Regions from separate parts of the Pseudodesulfovibrio thermohalotolerans genome, predicted to be linked through region 2. Evidence: riboswitches for the same ligand, from Rfam matches in the RefSeq annotation. Region 2 holds a riboswitch; each other region holds the start of a gene.
What was found. Region 2 has a riboswitch for cobalamin ahead of LF599_RS13260 (ribonucleoside triphosphate reductase). Riboswitches for the same ligand answer to the same signal wherever they lie in the genome.
Positions count from the first base shown of each region.

Region 1: linked by a shared signal. The riboswitch ahead of metE (5-methyltetrahydropteroyltriglutamate--homocysteine S-methyltransferase) and the one ahead of LF599_RS13260 (ribonucleoside triphosphate reductase) in region 2 are both predicted to bind cobalamin.
Region 3: linked by a shared signal. The riboswitch ahead of LF599_RS05595 (sirohydrochlorin cobaltochelatase) and the one ahead of LF599_RS13260 (ribonucleoside triphosphate reductase) in region 2 are both predicted to bind cobalamin.

Region 1 is NZ_CP120635.1:1,571,403-1,575,562, forward strand. Features, by position in the region: gene LF599_RS07295 (IS4 family transposase) at 191-1,120, shown strand; gene LF599_RS07300 (hypothetical protein) at 1,139-1,318, shown strand; cobalamin riboswitch at 1,415-1,595, shown strand; gene metE (5-methyltetrahydropteroyltriglutamate--homocysteine S-methyltransferase) at 1,714-3,984, shown strand; one part of gene LF599_RS07310 (IS3 family transposase) at 4,037-4,160, opposite strand, start outside.
Region 2 is NZ_CP120635.1:2,818,114-2,822,273, forward strand. Features, by position in the region: gene LF599_RS13240 (Fur family transcriptional regulator) at 1-241, shown strand, start outside; gene LF599_RS13245 (hypothetical protein) at 244-402, shown strand; gene LF599_RS13250 (Fur family transcriptional regulator) at 466-903, opposite strand; gene LF599_RS13255 (methylenetetrahydrofolate reductase) at 1,252-2,127, shown strand; cobalamin riboswitch at 2,191-2,368, shown strand; gene LF599_RS13260 (ribonucleoside triphosphate reductase) at 2,536-4,160, shown strand, end outside.
Region 3 is NZ_CP120635.1:1,225,769-1,229,928, reverse strand. Features, by position in the region: gene LF599_RS05605 (Hpt domain-containing protein) at 1-617, shown strand, start outside; gene LF599_RS05600 (chemotaxis protein CheA) at 627-2,288, shown strand; cobalamin riboswitch at 2,304-2,480, shown strand; gene LF599_RS05595 (sirohydrochlorin cobaltochelatase) at 2,605-3,579, shown strand; gene LF599_RS05590 (FecCD family ABC transporter permease) at 3,584-4,160, shown strand, end outside.

The sequences.
Region 1 (4,160 bases), 1.2 Mb from region 2:
CGATGATTTTGCTTTTACGCAGTTCTATTACGACTTCGCGCATGTCGGCCTTGCATAGTTCAGCCACAGGAATGTCGTGTCCGGTTTAGCTGAAAGAAAAACGTCCAAAATCTCCGGGAATTGTGTTATGATATTGGTGTCTAACCAATGAATAACAAAGGAGAATTTTGACGTAGCTCACAGTGACACAATCCTTGCTCAACTGCTATCCCTGATTCCGAGACATGTTTTTACGCAAGTCGAACGCGAGTTTCCGAGCGAACGAAAAGCCCGTGTCTTCAGCCGCTGGAATCAATTTGTCTGCCTTGCATTTATCCATATCGCGGCTCGGCATTCCATGCGCGATGGCTTGCGCAACCTCGCAGTAAACGCAAGAAAGCTTTACCACTTGGGAGCCAAGCCGGTGGCTCGCTCTACCTTTGCCGATGCCAATAGCAATCGTCCGGCAGCGTTCTTTCAGGCCCTGTTCGGTGCGGTGTACAAACAGTGCCAAGCCATCGCTCCCAGCCACAAATTCCGTTTCAAAAACAAGCTGTTCAGCCTCGACGCATCGACTGTCAAACTGAGCCTTGACCAATTTCCTTGGGCTTCGTTTCGAGAAAACCGGGGAGGGATCAAGCTCCACGCGCTCCTGGACCATGACGGCTATATCCCGTCTTTCCTGGAGATATCCAATGCGCGAAAACACGAATCCAAAGTCGCTCAGGCACTCACATTGCCCAAGGGTTCCATCGTCGTGTTCGACCGAGGCTACGTCTGCTATCGGTGGTTCGCCGCACTCATGGAGGCGGGTGTTTTCTTCGTAACCAGACAGAAGAAAAACATGTCCTACAAGGTCCTCAAACGTCGACCCGTCAACAAAAAACAGGGCATAACTTCCGACCAGATCATTCAGGTTATGAGTGGCGGAAAGCCGCTCAAATTGCGGCGCGTGGGGTACCGCGATGCCAAAACCGGTGAGCACTTCGTATATCTGACCAGCCATTTCTCGCTTGCAGCAAGATCGGTTGCGGAAATCTACAAGGAGCGCTGGCAGATAGAGATTTTCTTCCGGCTGATCAAACAGAATTTGAAAATCAAAAGATTCATCGGGACATCGGAAAATGCCGTGCTTTCGTAAATCTACGTGGCCATGATCATGTATCTGCTGGTGGCGTTCCTGAAATTTACGTCTAGGATCGGCTGGCCCATTCAGGAGATGTTGCAATTGCTGCAGCTGAACGTATTCAAGCGTACAGGGCTGGAAACATTTTTCAGTCCGCCAGGAGAAATGTCAAAGATCAAAAATGATTATCCGTTGTTAGGAATGGCGAGTTAACCGGACACGATTGAGTCTGACTAGACTTTTCGCAGCTCTCAAATCAAACAACTAACGATGATGGAATGTATCCCGCCCTAAAAAGCTTGCATAGAACAGACTTTCTATATATCAATAAATCTTGATATAAGGATTTGGCAAGAAACGGAAAGCGGTGAAAAACCGCTGCGGACGCGCCGCTGTAACCGGCAAACCCGTTGATGACCACCTTTTTGGGGGAAGGGATTCAACACGATGGGGCCGGAAGCCAGAAGACGTCTTGCCAGAGAGCAACCGCCTCGCGATCAGGTTAGGATGGCAGAAAACAACTCAGACCAGGATCATTCCCACGCTGTGTTTCTCTCAACCATCGCAAGGCACGCTCTACGTCTTTCACCCTGAAACATGGAGTAGACATGAACGCGCACGTATTGGGTTTCCCCAGGATGGGGAAAAATCGTGAACTCAAATGGGCCCTCGAAAAATTCTGGAGAGGGGAAACAAACGAAGCTGAACTTATCAAGGTTGGCGAGCACCTCAAGAAGCATCACTGGGAGATCCAGGCCAAGGCGGGCATGGACCTGCTGCCAGTTGGCGACTTCTCATTTTACGACCACATCCTCGACACCATCACCATGCTCGGAGCTATTCCTCCCCGATTCCGGTGGGATGGCAAAGAAGTTGACCTTGAAACATATTTCCATATGGCACGGGGAGATGCGGAAAAGGGTATCCCGGCCATGGAGATGACCAAATGGTTCGATTCCAACTACCATTACATCGTCCCGGAATTGACCAGAGACACGCGATTCCAAAAAACCGGCTCCCGGCTTCTCAAAGAAACCACCACTGTCAGGGACCTCGGGTATTCTCCGAAGCCCGTTCTGGTGGGGCCGATCACCTTTCTTTCGCTCGCCAAGGAGACCGACGGCTGTAGTCGTTGGGATCACCTTGAAGGGCTAGCTGACGCTTATTGTGATATTCTCGCCGAGCTGGACGGCCAATGCTCCTGGATTCAAATCGACGAACCGATCCTCTGTACGGACATTTCAGAGGAAGCTGATGAAGCCTTCCGGCTTGTCTATGCAAAGATGAAGAAGGTCACCGTCAGCTCCCGTCTTTTGCTCACCACGTATTTCGGTGGGCTTGGCGACAATCGCGATCTCACACTGTCATTGCCCATCGACGGCATCCATTTGGATTTGGTGCGCACCCCCGAACAACTGAAAGACATCATCCACAAGCTGCCGCCACACGTTACCCTGTCCCTCGGCCTGGTTGACGGGCGAAACGTCTGGAAGACTGAACTCGAAACTGCCTTCAGACGTGTGAACGCGAGCAGACAGCAGTTGAAAGCAAGCCGCATAATGATCGGCTCCAGCTGTTCGTTGCTCCACTCTCCAATGGATCTCTCCGCTGAAACGGAGTTGGATGGGGAGTTGAAGCAGTGGATGGCTTTCGCTGTGCAAAAGTGCGATGAAATTGCAGCCTTGAAGCTTGCTGCGGAAGGGGCAGACAAGCCGAAGATATTCGCAGAGAACAAAGCTTCGCTTCTCGCACGAGGTGCCCACTGTCATGTCGTGGACAAGGAGACCCGAAACCGACTTCAGACAATCACTCCCGAAATGTATGACCGGACATCCGACTTTGCTAAACGGTCTGCCATCCAGAAGAAACAGTTGAACCTCCCTCTCTTCCCGACAACAACTATCGGTTCTTATCCGCAAACCGACGAGATCCGCAAAACGCGTCTGCAATATAAAAAGGGCGAACTGTCGAATGCCGAATACAAGGAAACCATGAAGGGACATATCGCAGAAGTCGTGGCTCATCAGGAAGAATTGGGACTTGATGTTTTGGTCCACGGCGAACCGGAACGTAACGACATGGTCGAATACTTCGGCCAACAACTCAAGGGATTCTGCTTCACGCAAAACGGCTGGGTGCAAAGCTACGGTAGCCGCTGCGTCAAGCCGCCCATCATTTACGGTGATATATCCCGCCCGGAGCAAATGACCGTGGATTGGGCCGTGTACGCCCAGAGCCTCACGAACAAGCCCATGAAAGGGATGCTGACCGGGCCGGTTACCATCCTGTGCTGGAGCTTCGTGCGCAACGACATTCCGCGTGAAGTGGTCTGCCGCCAGATAGCCCTCGCCATACGCGACGAGGTTCTTGACCTCGAAGCCGCTGGCATCGGCATCATCCAGATCGACGAAGCCGCGCTCCGGGAGGGTATGCCCATTCGTAAGGATCAGCAGGAAGCATATCTTCGTTGGGCCGTGGATTGTTTCAGGCTGACTGCAGGCGGCGTACAGGATACCACTCAGATTCATTCACACATGTGCTACAGCGAATTCAACGTCATCATGAAATGGATCGCTGAAATGGACGCCGACGTCATCAGCATCGAAGCCAGCCGCAGCGGCATGGAGTTGCTCGAAGCCTTCAATGCATACGAATATCCGGCGGAAATCGGCCCCGGGGTGTATGACATACACAGCCCGAGGATTCCCTCCGAGGATGAAATCTACTCGCTCCTTCAAAAGGCGCTGAAGGTAATCCCCGCTGAACGTCTTTGGGTTAACCCTGACTGCGGCCTCAAAACCCGTGCTTGGGTCGAGACGCTTGTCTCCCTAAAAAACATGGTTTGCGCTGCCCTCAAATTGCGTGAATCATACGCCTAACCCTCTACACACACCAAAAGGGCAGGTGTAAAGTCCCCCATCTTAGGGCCAGCTAGTAGTAGAGGCTTCCCGCCGTTTTTTGGTGAGAGCCCAGAGGGCAGGGGGTACCCCCTGCCCTCTGGGCTGCAAATTCCACTGGCGTCATGTCGCCTAGCGATTCATGAGGCCGATCTTCG
Region 2 (4,160 bases):
CGGCGGCACCTGTTACGAACCCATGGGGGATCAATCCTGCCGGATGATCTGCGAACAGTGCGGCAAGACCGTCCCGGTCAGGAATCCCTATCTCGAATGCCTGCAACAGGAGACTGCGCGGCAACAGGGCTTCACGCTCTTCCGCTACCAGAACACCCTCTACGGCCTGTGCCCGGACTGCGCCGAACGCATGGGCCGACCGGCCTCGCCGGAATCGAAGAACGACAAACGGAGGTTTTAGAAATGACGTACAGACGAGGAATCAACAGCAAGTACGGTGCAAAGAATTTTCTGCAACGCGGCCTGCGCTCCATGTTCCCCAACTACGAGGGGGACGACGGGGAAAATTCCGGGACGGTCCCGGTGGATACGGAGAAGGATAGGGAACGGCGAAAGGAATAAACCGAAAGAAAGGCCCCGGAGACATCTCGCTCCGGGGCCTTTCTTCATCCGGGCCGGACTGGCCTAGTCGTCGGATGCGCAATCCGGGCACAGGCCGTAGAGATACATCCTGTGCCGGGTGAGGGTGAAGCCGTGTTCCCGGGCTATCTGCTCCTGCCGCTCCTCTATGACCGGATCGAATATCTCGACCTTCCGCTTGCACTTGAGGCACATGAGATGATCGTGATGCGCCCTGCCGTAGGCGCGCTCGTACAGCCCCCCCCCGTCCGGGCCGTCGATGGTGTCCGCGAGGCCGGACTCGATGAGCAGCTTCAGCGTGCGGTAGACGGTGGCCTGACCGATCTCGGGAGCCTTTTCCCGGACAAGCTCGCACAGGCGATCTGCGGAAAAATGTCCCTCCGCTTCCAGGAATGTCTGGACGATGGACATGCGCTGCGGGGTCATGTTCAACCCCGTCTCTTCAAGATAGTTCAGAAAAAACTGCTCAGCGGATATCGACATAGACAATAACGAAACTCATTTTCATTTTCAAATCAAGCCCTAAATTTCACTCAAGACCAAAAAAGATGCGGCCGCCCCATCGGCCCAACCACTCCGGTACAGCATTCGCGGGCTCGCTCTTCCCGTTGCGATGAGCTTATCCCTCTGCCCCTCTCCCAATCGGAATCAAAATGCAAACAGGGGCTTGCCAAGCTGCACGCCTTTGTATATCAATGAATCTTGATATATTGATATTGAGGCAACCACAAACGACAAAATCCCGCCGCGCAGGAGCTGCCGGAATACGCAGAGTACACCAAACCCCAAACGGGCCGGAGCCGCGCCTCCCCCATGGAACAAGGATACGCAATGAAGATCATCGACCGCATACGGAACACGGACCGATTTCTCTCCCTTGAATTCTTTCCTCCCAAGGAACGGGAGCAATGGCCCCGCTTCTTCAGCCAGGTGGACAGGCTGGCCGGGCTTGATCCCCTGTTCGTCTCCGTCACCTACGGGGCCGGAGGCACATTCCAGGACAACACGCTGGAAATCGCCGCGGACGTGCACCGCCGTTTCGGCCTTGAGACCATGGCTCACCTTACCTGCGTCGGAGCCGAAAAAAAGGGCATCGCCGACTACCTCGACCGCCTGAGGGACGCGGGCATCAACAATGTCCTGGCCCTGCGCGGCGACATGCCCGGCAACGGCGGAGACGACGTCTGGAAGGAGTTCCGCCACGCCTCGGACCTGGTCGAATTCGTCAAGGAGGGATGGCCGGAAATCGGCGTGGCCACGGCCTGCTACCCCGACGCCCACCCCGAATCCCCGTCCATCGACGACGATCTCCGGTGGACCTGCCACAAATTCAACGCAGGCTCGGACTTTGCCGTGACCCAATTATTCTTCGACGTGCGCCGGTACCGCGACCTGGTCCGCAGGCTGGAGACCAGAGGCATCCGCAATCCCATCGTCCCGGGCGTGCTCCCGGTCCTGAACATGCAGTCCCTCAACCGCATCCTCGCCCTGTGCGGAGCGAACATTCCGCTCAAGCTCTACCTCGAATTGCAGGAGGCCAACGAGAGCGGGGGCGATGCGGCCGTGCGCCGTAAGGGAATCGAAATCGCCCGGCGCCAAATCAGGGAATTACTGGAACTCGGCGCACCGGGCATCCATCTGTATTCACTCAACAATGCCGACGTCTGCCTGGACATCCTGACCGATCTTCCTGAGCTCTGCGGCTGATTCTGGGACAAAGCCCCGGCGAATCCGCTCTTGCGCTTCGCCGGGGCTTCGGCTAGTCTCCGAGCCTTCAGATGTCCTTCAGGTGGCCATTGCGCCATAACAGGGAATCCGGTGAAAAACCGGAGCGGTCCCGCCGCTGTGATCCCCGTAAGAAGGTCCGGTCCAACGAGCCACTGCCGAGAGGCGGGAAGGCGGGCCGGGCGGGGAGAGCCAGAAGACCTGCCTGAAGCGTTTCCTGCCGGTTGCGGTTCGCGGAAACCGTATGCGGACAAGAAAGTTTACACCCGACAACCGTCGCCGGGTCCAGCGGTGCTGCCGCGAGACCGTTCATCGGCGGCCAATGCAGGCGGTTTTTACCGCAGCGCAGCCGTGCCGCGCGTTTTTCCGCGTCGCCTGCAAGAGACATACATGCCCAGCAAAATCCTCAAACGAGACGGATGCATCGAGACCTGGTCCACAAAACGGATCGGCGGTGCCATTTTCAAGGCCCTTCAGGGAAGCGGCATCAAGGACCCGCTGCTTGCCGACAGACTGGCCGGAAAAGTGGAAAAGAAACTCAAGGACGTGGACATGCCTGAACAGGAACAGGTTCAGGACATGGTTCAGGAAGTCCTCATGGAGGCCCGCCTCTACAAGGTGGCCGAGCGGTATATCATCTACCGCGAAAAAAGACGCGAACTGCGCTCCCAGAACGAAGCGTTCCTGGACATCGCCGGAGTGACCGACAGCTACCTGGAGAACCTCGACTGGCGGGTCAATGAAAATTCCAACATGACCCACTCCTTCCAGGGACTGATTCTGCACATGGCCGGTTCCGTCCAGGCCCGCTACATGCTTGAGAAGTACCCCGAAGAAGTGCGCCTGGCGCATACCCACGGCTACTTCCATATCCATGACCTCTCCTTCGGCCTGGCCGGATACTGCTCCGGCTGGTCCCTGCGCGACCTGCTGCTCGAAGGATTCAACCTGCGCGACCGATGCTCGTCCACCCCGGCCAAGCACTTCGACGCGGCCTGCGGCCAGATGGTCAACTTCCTCGGCACGCTCCAAAACGAATGGGCCGGCGCACAGGCGTTCAACAACGTGGACACCTACCTGGCCCCGTTCATCCGCAACGACGGCCTGAGCTACCACGACGTCAAGCAGCAGATCCAGAAGATGCTCCACAACCTCAACGCCACCTCCCGCTGGGGCGGGCAGTCGCCGTTCACCAACTTCACCTTCGACTTCGTGCCGCCCTCGCACATCGCCAAGGAAGCGGTCATCATCGGCGGCAAGCTGCAGGACTCCACCTACGGCGAATACGCCGAGGAAATGGCCATGATTAACCGGGCGTTCCTGGAGGTCATGCTCGAAGGCGACGCGGACGGCCGCATCTTCTCCTTCCCCATCCCCACGTACAACGTGACCAAGGATTTCCCCTGGGACTCCAAGGAAGGCGAACTGCTGCTCAAGATGACCGCCAAGTACGGCGCGCCCTACTTCCAGAACTTCATCAACTCGGACCTCAACCCCGAGGACGTGCGTTCCATGTGCTGCCGACTGCAGATGGACCTGCGCGAAATCCGCAAGAAGACCGGCGGGCTCTTCGGCGCGGGCGATCTGACCGGCTCCGTGGGCGTGGTCACCCTGAACCTGCCCAAGCTGGCCTACCTGGCCCACAACGAGGAAGACTTCATGGACCTTGTCACCGAGTACGCCCGGCTGGCCTCGGAGTCCCTGGAGTTCAAGCGCAAGGTGGTCCAGAAGAACCTGGACGCGGGCATGTTCCCGTTCTCCCGCCGCTATCTCAAGAACGGCTTCAAGGGCCACTTCTCGACCATCGGGCTCATCGGCGGCCATGAAGCGTGCATGAACCTGCTCGGCAAGGGGTTGGACACCCGGTCCGGTTCCCAGCTCATGCAGCGGACGCTCCAGCTTCTGCGCGGACTGGTGGTCGAATTCCAGGAAGAGACCGGCAACCTCTACAATCTGGAAGCCACTCCCGGCGAGGGCACCTGCTACCGCCTGGCCAAGATCGACCGCGACCTCTA
Region 3 (4,160 bases), 1.6 Mb from region 2:
GCATAGAGATACTGGCCCGTCCGCTGCACACCATCAAGGGCGTCACCGGCTTCATGTCGGGATTTGAAGAGGCTTCCCACTTCACCCACAAGATCGAGGACTTTCTGAAGAAGGTCCAGTCCGGCGAAGTGGATTCCTCTCCGGACAACGTCACCCTGCTCTCGCGCGGCGTGAACATGATCTTCCAGGTACTCGAACAACTGCGCGTCGGCGATACGGACACCGAAGAGCGCGAAGAGGTCCTCGGCTTCATAGCGGCGGCGTCCGCCGTAGGACAGAACGAAGCCGAAGCAACCGGAGCCGGCGTGGACACGGAGACCGTAAACGGGGTGACCGTGATCAAGGTCAACGACCCGCGCGTCCATCTGGACGCCCAGTTCAAACCCATCATCTCCGCGATCTTGTCCATCGAACCCGGCGACCCCGTGCTCCTCGACCTGGGCGGAGTGCTGACCTTCGGGTCCGGGGCATGGGCCGCCGTGGCCAGCATGGGCGTCACCTTCAAAATCGCCGCCTGCAACGTTTCCCCGGACGCCCGACAGACGCTCATAGGCTGGGGATTCGACAAGACCATCTCCGTATACCCCGACCGCGAGACCTATTTCACGACGCAATAAGGCGAGACAATGCAGGACAGCATCATTCAGTGCATCGAGGACATAGAACGGCGGATTCTAGAAGTGGACGCCACGGGCCAGGGGGTGGAGGCCGTGGTGGACGCTCTCGGCCTCTCGTGTATGCAGCTCTCCTCGGCTGGGGTCATCGCCCTGCTGGACATGCTCAAGGACGGCATCACGCCCGTCAACGGCGACATCGTCACCGCCATGCTCAACATCTGCGAAGCGCAAAAGAAATTTTTCTTCGCCCTGGGCGGCCTGCTCGAAGGCAGCGGCGATGCCCTGGCCAAGATCAAAACCGCACCGCCCGCCCCGGCTTTTGAGGAAAGCGAAGAGGAAGCGGCCCGGGCCTTCGAGGAGCCGCCCGCCGCCAAAGCCGGAGTTCCTGAAGCTCGCGCCGAAGAAACCGAAGAAAAACCCAGCCCGGAAGCCGACGCCAAATCGAACGCCAAGCACGCGCCGCAAGGCATCTCGTCCATTCGCGTTCCCACGGACCGCCTGGACCGGGTCATCGAACTGGTTGGCAAGCTCATGGTCACTTACGCGGTCATCGCACAGGGCGGAGCCACCAATGTGACGCAGATGGCCTCCAGCCTCCGGGAACTCGACAACGTCATTTCCAAGCTCCAGCAAGAGGTCAACGCCATTCGGCTGGTGCCGCTCAAGCAGATTTTCATGCCCATGCACAGGCTGGTAAAAAGCCTCTCCCAAAAAATCGGCAAAAAGCTCGACTTCGAGGTCCGGGGCGACGATCTGGCCCTCGACAAAACCATAGTCGAAAGCCTCAACGAGCCGCTGGTCCACCTCCTGCGCAACGCCGTGGACCACGGCCTGGAAGACCCCGAGGGGCGCAAGGCGGCGGGCAAGCCCGAGACCGGAACCGTGTCCCTGTCCGCCTGGCGCAAGGGCGACAACGCCTTCATCCAGGTCGGCGACGACGGGCGCGGGCTCGATCCCGACCGAATCCTGTCCAAGGCGCTTGAAAAGGGGCTGGCCGATCCCGACAAGGAATACTCCAAGGACGAAATCCTTCAGTTCGTGCTTCAGAGCGGTTTCTCCACCGCCGAAAAAATCACCGATGTCTCCGGGCGCGGCGTGGGCATGGACGCCGTGGTCAACGCCATCAAGGTCGCCCTGGACGGCGAAGTGTCCATCGAGAGCGAGCTGGGCAAGGGCGCGAACTTTACCATCTCCATCCCCCTGGACCGATCGGCCAACGAAGGCATCGTGGACGCCCTGGTCTGCCGGGTCGGCGGCGACACTTTCATCATGCCCAGCCGCGATGTGGTGGAAATCTACATGCCCCGGCGCAACGACGTGGTGGAACTGCCCGACGGCCGCGAGACCGTGGACGTGCGCGGCGAGATACACTCCCTGCTCCGACTGGCGGACCTCCTTGAACTGACGCCGGAGATCGAGAACATCGAGATGGCCCAGGCCATCGTGGTCCGGGTCGGCGATTACAAGGGCGCCATCCTGGTCGACGAGGTGCTGCGCCAGCAGCAGGTGGTCATCACCGGGTTCACCGTCCCGGTGGAGGAAATCTTCAACGTCCCCATTCTCGGCTATGGCATGATGGGCGAATCCGACGCCCTGGTCATCGACGCCGAAGAGATGATCCGCCAGTTCCAGGAACGCATTGCCGAAACCGCCCGGACCTCCTTGACATGAATACCGAGGAAAGCATACTCCACTTCAAGTTCAGGTGTCCTCGGACTCAATAGGGAATCCCGTGAAAATCGGGAGCGGACCCGCCGCCGTGACGTCTCGCTGAACCGTTTCCATTCATGCCACTGGGGTCGACCTGGGAAGGCGGAAACGGGAGGGACCAGCCGGAAGACCTGCCTGGAACGATCACAAGGACCTGCCACGGTGGTACGTGGGCTTGCCGCCGAGGTATTGAAGGGATAATACGGGTTCTCTTCCTCTGAATTCGAAGAGGAAGAGGCTTTTTCTTTCCCTCCCCGCCCCATTTTCGGAGAACATGATGACAGTTGTCAGAAACATTGTCTTCTGCCTGCTCGCCCTGTTGCTGACCGTCCCGGCCCAGGCCGGGCACCACGACGAACAACCCGTCAAACAGGCCATCGTCCTGGCCGCCTTCGGCACTTCCTACCCTGAAGCGGTCAAATCAATCCTGAACATCAAGGCCAAGGTGGAGAAGGCCCACCCCGGCGTCCCCGTGCGCCTAGCCTTTACCTCCAACATCATCCGCAAGATCTGGCAGGGCCGCCAGAACGACGAGGCCTGGAAAGCGGCGCATAAGGACATTCCAGCCGAAGTCCTCTACGTCAAGCATCCCCTGGCCACCATCGCGGACCTTCAGAACGACGGCTGCCGCGACATCACCGTGCAATCCCTGCATGTCTTCGCGGGCGAAGAGTTCCACGACCTGATTACCCTGGTGGGCGGACTCAAATCCATCCGCACCCTCAAGGCCAAGAACATGCCCTTCGCGCACCTCTCCCTCGGCCGCCCGGCCCTCGGCCTGCCCGGCGAGGAGTATCCGTACACCGAGGACATGGCCCGGGCCGCCAAGACCCTCAAGACCGATGTGGACCATGCGCGCGAACTGAACGCCGCCCTGGTTTACATGGGCCACGGCAACGACTTCTTCTCCACGGGCATCTACGCGGAATTCCAGAAGGTGTTGCAGGCCGAATACGACTACCCCATCTTCATCGGCTGCGTGGAGGGATTTCCCGCCTTTGACGACATGGCTGCGCAACTCGCGGCCTCCGGCAAGAAGGACGTCCTTCTCAAGCCGTTCATGATCGTGGCCGGCGACCATGCCTCCAACGACATGGCCGGCGACGAGGACGACGCATGGAAGATCATGCTGACCAAGGCTGGCTACAAGGTCGCCACCGACCTGCGCGGCCTGGGAATGCTCGACGGCTGGGCCGACATCTACGTGAACCACCTCAACGACGCCATGGCCAAGGGCCCGGGCGTGAACTAGACGCATGTTGAACGCCGCCTCCCGCACCTCCCTTCGCAACGGGTTGACCGTCGCCCTGCTCGCCGCTCTGCTGGCCGGGCTGGCGCTGGCCGCCTGCGCCATGGGAGTCATCAGCATCCCGCCGGGCGAAGTCCTGCGCGGATTGCTCGACGGAGTGCGGGGGGCGGCGGATTCCATGGACGGCATGGTGGCGGGCATCCTTTTCGACGTCCGGCTTCCGCGCATCCTGACCTGCGCCGCGGTGGGCTTCGGCCTGGCCGTGGCGGGCGCGGTCTTCCAGGGGCTCCTCCTCAACCCGCTGGCCGACCCGTTCACCCTCGGCGTCTCCTCGGGCGCGGCCTTCGGCGCGGCCCTGGCCCTGCTCCTGGGATTGTCCTTTTTCGGCCCGGCCACGCTCATGACGCTGGCCTTCGCGGGCGCAGCCCTCACCCTGGCCGCGGTTATCGCGCTCGCCGGGCGCGACGGCGAGCTGGCGCCCACCTCCCTCATCCTGGCGGGGGTCATCGTCTCGGCCACCCTCTCGGCGGGCATCAGCTTCATCAAGTATCTGGCCGACGAACGAGTCTCGGTCATCGTCTTCT